2 regions of the Alteromonas sp. S005 genome follow, and region 1 is predicted to be linked to the other one. Evidence: predicted binding sites of a transcription regulator. Region 1 holds the regulator's gene; the other holds the start of a gene.

Region 1 (3,164 bases):
TAAAGGTGGAATTGCTGAACGTAATGGCGACAACTCTCGCTGGTCAACAATCATTGATGTGCGTGTTCAACAGGAACTACCTGCGTTGTATCCAGAGCACAAACTTACCGTGTTCTTTGATATAGAAAACTTCGGTAACCTACTGAATGACGATTGGGGCCGCATCGAGCGTACTCGCTATGAATATGAGCGTGCTGTAGTTTCTGCAAATATCGTAGATGGTCAATATGAATATTTTGACTTGAACAGTGATTCACGTATTAAAAACCTAGAAGTTCTTGACCAATCAGTATGGCAAGTTCAGTTCGGTATTAAATACGACTTCTAATTACTTAGTTTAAAAAAGTTGTAGTGTTAGGTGCCACTCTCCTTAACAGGAAGTGGCACTTTTTTATGCCTGCGATTTATCTCACACATCTGTTACTTACCGCGCATAGCCTTTGCTTATGATCTAAGTCCCTCCACTACACGAATCAAGTGACGAGAAAATTTTTTAAATGCTCGCAAGGAGGGCTTATGACAAAACGTATGCTAATGGTAATGACGTCTCATGAAATTATGGGTGATACGGGTAAGAAAACAGGCATGTGGTTAGAAGAGTTTGCAGCGCCATATTACGCATTTAAAGATCAAGACTATACGATTACCCTTGCGTCGCCAATGGGAGGCCAAGTACCTATCGACCCAAATAGCCTTGCAGATGATGCGATGACAGACGACGCAATAAGATATACAAAAGATGAACTGGCGCGAAGTGCAATGGCGTCTACCATACCGCTTGAAGATGTGCGTGCTGAAGAGTTTGACGCCGTATTTTACCCGGGCGGTCACGGCCCTTTGTGGGACCTATCTGACAACGTCCACTCAATTAAATTGATTGAAGACACAATCGCGGCAAATAAACCTGTTGGCGCAGTCTGCCATGCTCCAATCGTGCTAAAGGACGTTAAAACTTCAGATGGCAAGTACTTAGTTGATGGTAAGCAGGTAACGGGGTTTTCAAACAGCGAAGAAGCGGCAATGGAACTTACCGATGTAGTACCATATCTGGTTGAAGATGAACTGGTTAGAAAGGGTGGAAAATATCAAAGTGCTGACGATTTCGCCGTAAAAGTGTGTACTGATGGCTTGTTGGTAACGGGACAAAATCCACCATCGTCACGCCCTGCAGCAGATGCGCTAATTAAGCTTTTATCTTAGGATAATCTTAGTTTATAACCGATTTGGAAACCGCATCTTGTATGCGGTTTCTTGCTTTTTGATTATTAGCTTTTGGAGGCATGGCTAAACGTTTTCAAACAAGTCTTCAACGCGTTGTCTTAATTCTTCAATTCTCGTCACGTCAGCAGGGGCAATAAAAATAGTGTCATCACCTGCAATCGTCCCTAATACGCCGTCTTTTTTACTCAATGAATCAAGTAGGCGAGCAATAAGCTGTGCTGCTCCTGGGCTGGTTCTAATAATAACCATCACATTGTTGTGAACAATATCTAGTACCAACTGTTTGAGCGGACTTTTGGCAGTAGGCATACCTAATTCAGGAGGCAAACAGTAAACCATGTCTCCTCGTGCATTTCGGGTTCGTACTGCACCAAACTTACTTAGCATTCTAGAGATTTTTGATTGGCTGATGTTGTCAAAACCTTGTGCTTTTAAAGCGTCAACAATTTCGCCCTGCGAACCATAATTTTCTGCTTTTAGAATTTCTTTAAAAGCTTTGATGAGTTGCTCTTGTTTTGCGTTTGCCATTAGCGCTCTTTTCTTTTTTAAGTGTTATCGTTAGGAATTGTACTTTGTATGCGCATATTGTGCCGTACAGGTAGACTTTGCGCAATTTCTTTGCATAATCATTCATGATAATGAATATCGTACAAAAATCGCCATAAATAACGTTAATAAGACGATCCGGTGATTGAGTTTTCCCCCGCGTTGCATTAGTGTGACGTTCCGTTTAAATACGTGAAGTAATCCCATAGGAGAAATGGTATGAAAGTAGCCGTGTTAGGTGCTGCCGGTGGTATTGGTCAGGCGCTGTCTTTGTTGTTGAAAACACAATTGCCAGCAGGTTCAGATTTAGCGCTTTACGACGTTGCGCCAGTTGTTCCTGGTGTTGCCGTTGATTTGAGCCACATCCCCACTGCGGTAAAAGTAACCGGTCACGGTAAAGATGACCTAGCTGAAGCACTTACTGGAGCAGACGTAGTTCTTATTCCAGCAGGTATGCCTCGTAAGCCAGGTATGGATCGTTCAGATCTGTTCAACATCAACGCCGGCATTGTTAAAAACCTAATTGAAGGTGTAGCTGATAACTGCCCGGACGCGTGTGTTGGTATCATCACTAACCCAGTGAACACTACTGTAGCTATTGCAGCTGAGACGCTAAAAGCAAAAGGCGTTTACGACAAGAACAAGCTTTTCGGTGTAACTACACTAGACGTTATCCGTGCTGAAACTTTCGTTGCTGAACTTAAAGGCGTAGATGTATCTTCAGTGCACGTACCGGTAATCGGTGGTCACTCTGGTACAACTATCCTTCCTCTTCTTTCACAAGTTGAAGGCGTTGAGTTCACAGACGAAGAAGTATCTAGCCTAACGACTCGTATCCAGAATGCAGGTACTGAAGTTGTTGAAGCGAAAGCGGGCGGCGGCTCTGCAACCCTTTCAATGGGTCAAGCAGCGGCACGTTTCTGTCTATCTCTTGTTGCAGCAATGCAAGGTGAGAACGTTGTTGAGTACACTTATGTACAAACTGACGACAGCGACGACGCAGCATTCTTCGCACACCCTGTACGCCTTGGCGCAAACGGTGTTGAAGAAATCTTGCCATACGGCGAGCTAAGCGCGTTTGAAGAAAAAGCGAAAAACGACATGCTTGAAGGCCTACGTGGCGACATCAAGCTAGGCGTTGACTTCGTAAACGGCTAATTGGTGAGTGTCATTGGCAGGCCTTTGAACGTAGGCACGCCGTGAATACTTCCCTGTAGGCTTCGCCACCGCATCCCTGCGGTGGAGAGCCTACTTATCAAAGCCCCGCCAGTTCCAAACTCCCCATTATCCTAATCACTGTAGATTTGTAGAGAGCGCAGTCTGTTACGACCTTGCGTATCCAGCTTTTTCTGCGCGTTTGAAGGCTTCGCAACTGCACATTCAGAACAGGAGAGCTA
Region 2 (3,164 bases), on a different contig from region 1:
TGCATTGGTTTCCAGTACTTCGTGGTCACTTGCCACGATTTGGCGGGCTAGTTCTTCTTCGTAAACATCTTCTGGCGTTAACCCGAGCAACTCCTGCTCGGTCTTTCCGGTCATTAGCTCGGCAATGCGGTTACAGCCTGCAAATCTGCCTTCTTCATTACGGTAGTAAATCAAGTCTGGCGAGGCATCGATAATGGAGCGCAGGAGTGTGGACAAACGTCGCGCTTGGGCTTCTTGCTCAGATTTATCCTGAATTTCCTTCTCTAAATCCTTAAACAGTGCCTCTCGCTCTTCTTGCGCCTGTTTACGCTGCTCTATTTCGTGATTTAGCTGCCTTATATTACTTTGAAGCTCTCGATTAAGAAATACGTCTTCTTCCCTTAAGCTCTCAAGTTGGCTAACTACCTCTTTCAAGTTGGTACGTGAATTCTCTAGTTGTTTGATTAATTCACTAAAAAAGTAAAGCACCCATGGGGCCGATAACATGGTAAGGATAACGGCACTTATGAAGTCGTCTGGCTGTACTTGGCTTCCCATACTTACGCGTATAACGTAAGAACCGCCTAGCGTGAACACAAGTGAAAGAACAACAAATAAAATGCTGAGCTTTAGAGTGCCAAAACGTTGGACAAATTGGGCAAAGCGAATTGCCCAAGAATCGTTTGGTGAATCTGAATGCATGTACGTCTTATCTAAACTTATTTTGCTTGTATCCTATCAGGCTTTAATCACTTCGGGAATGCGGTTTATTAAAGCAGAGCGATGACCCTACTATAGGGTTAGGATTTAAACGGTGACTTTTCCGTAACTTCGTGGATATAAGCGGTGTTAACCCAGCCAACTTTGGTAAAAGATACTTTCGCCCACTCTCCCTGTTTCTCTAGAACACGTAATATTTCTCCTTTTTCTAAACTACTTTCAACAGTGGGAAATGAAGTATCAGGGCCTTTTCTAACGTTAAGCGCATTTGCACATACATTAGCTACTTTCTTTGCAGGTCTAGCCAAATTATGCTGAAACTCATCATGTTCCTTTCGTTGTGGGCCCATCTCTTTCGATTCTATTAGCACCGCGACACGTTCGAGATGCAATGGAAGCTCTTTAAACTTTTGCATTGGAAAGGCAGGGCCTGGATCTACTTTACGCGTGGGCGCAATCTCTTCATGTCCAACAATCTTAGAAATCTGGTAGTACTCGCACAGTGTTTTACATAAGACGAGGGCTCGTGATATTTGAATATCAGTATACTCGTGCCAATAGCCAACAGCATGCTGGTTGCTCTTCCTAGCTTCGAATACTTCGTTCTTTTCATACTTTTTGCCGAACCAACTCTCATAGGTACCATCACTTTTTTTCTTTAGCTGGCCTGCATTATCTAGTTCAATGCCTATAGAGTATTTGTTTAACCCACTACGCCCCTCAAAGTGACTTTCGCCTGCATGCCATGCAACCTTATTCGTTGGCAGCATTTGTACAATATTACCGTTACGTCCCACGGCGAAGTGAGCAGACACACCGCTATCTGGGTCGGTTAATACGTTAACTGATGACGTTAGACTACTGCCTGCGGTGAAATGGATAACGATAGTATCAGGAATACCCTTTTCAAAGAGCCCTGAGGTATTGGGAGAGGGCGTAAAACTTACGCCTTCGCCTGTTACTATATGCTCGTTAATAACGAAGATACTGTTGGGGCTTGCCTGTAATACTGTCATTCGATAGTCCTCACTGGCTTGGCAACATCTGCTTTCAGTGAATTTTTATTCTTTTACTTATGCTTACGCGCTCGTAAAAATTACATGAATGTACTATCAAGTATCACAGCATAAAGCTCCAACCTTACATTCGGGTGATTTTTAACCAATACAGCAAACTACTTATATAAGTGGAACCATAGCTTTACATTTTCATAAAAATACAAACAAACAGCCATTGACAACATAAAACCGCAAGCATAAAGCATAATTATTCATTAGCAAAAAATAAATGAGAACCAATATCATTTAACGATTGAAAAGTATTCATTTTTATTAACTGATAACATTTTTGTTACAAACCTAAAATACAACCAACAAGCCCATGATTTTAAAAGATTTTATTGAAATTATACTAATTCACTATAAAGCTTACACTTTTAGCGTTTGATTTTAGTTTTTAATGTGGGTATTTTGTACGGCCCGCATCGCAATAATGCATAAAAATGCGGAAACGACTGGAATCCTCTAATAATAAAATAACGACAAGAAAGGCGCACGCCGTAAGCAATACCGCTCGCAGGCATAAAAGACGTCTAATAATGTTGTGATACGCAAACCTAGGCGCATCTACACGCAACGCATACCTTGCCCAGTCAAAAGGTTGAAGGAGTTAAGAGATGAGTTTATATAATCCCAATGATTCCCGGGACAACTGTGGGTTTGGCTTAATCGCTCACACTCATGGGGAAGCCAGTCATGAATTGGTAACTACTGCAATACACGGCCTTGACCGTATGCAGCATCGTGGCGGTATCGCCGCCGACGGGAAAACCGGTGACGGCTGTGGTTTATTACTACAGAAACCGGATGCGTTCTTCCATGCAATCGCCGAAGAAAATGGCTGGAAACTCAGCAAAAAATACGGCGTGGGCATGATTTTCTTAAGTCAGGACCCGGTACTTGCGCAAGCCGCGCGTGAAGTACTTAATGAAGAACTAGAAAAAGAAACACTTTCAGTAGTGGGTTGGCGCGAAGTGCCTGTCGACCACTCAGTACTGGGTGAATTAGCGCTTACGGGTGTTCCACAAATTGAACAGGTATTTGTGAACGCGCCAGCAGGTTGGAGAAAACGCGACCTTGAGCGTCGTTTGTATATGATCCGCCGCCGCGCTGAAAAACGCCTTGAAAAAGATCCTGATTTTTACGTAGCTTGTTTATCAGGCTTGGTAACGATCTACAAAGGCTTGGTAATGCCAAAAGATTTACCCGCCTTTTATCACGATCTTGCCGATGAGCGTATGCAAAGCGCTATCTGCGTTTTCCACCAACGCTTTTCAACAAATACGCTACCACGCTGGCCGCTTGCTCAGCCTTTCCGTTTCCTTGCGCATAATGGTGAAATTAACACCATTAAAGGAAACCGCGACTGGGCCATGGCACGTGCCGCTAAGTTTTCAACGCCACTTA

What was found. The regulator ArgR, encoded in region 1, controls arginine synthesis, uptake and breakdown. The targets are predictions, from matches to a motif close to ANTGAATANNTATTCANT.
Region 2: V7R55_RS00940 (N-acetylmuramoyl-L-alanine amidase) is a predicted target of ArgR. The motif match lies at 1,957-1,974, and genes of this name have one in related genera.

Annotation. Positions count from the first base shown of each region.
Region 1 is NZ_JAZETN010000016.1:8,416-11,579, forward strand. It holds gene V7R55_RS15955 (TonB-dependent receptor) at 1-328, shown strand, start outside; gene V7R55_RS15960 (type 1 glutamine amidotransferase domain-containing protein) at 517-1,200, shown strand; gene argR (transcriptional regulator ArgR) at 1,285-1,749, opposite strand; gene mdh (malate dehydrogenase) at 1,987-2,925, shown strand.
Region 2 is NZ_JAZETN010000001.1:229,326-232,489, reverse strand. It holds gene arcB (aerobic respiration two-component sensor histidine kinase ArcB) at 1-681, opposite strand, end outside; gene V7R55_RS00940 (N-acetylmuramoyl-L-alanine amidase) at 780-1,715, opposite strand; gene gltB (glutamate synthase large subunit) at 2,375-3,164, shown strand, end outside.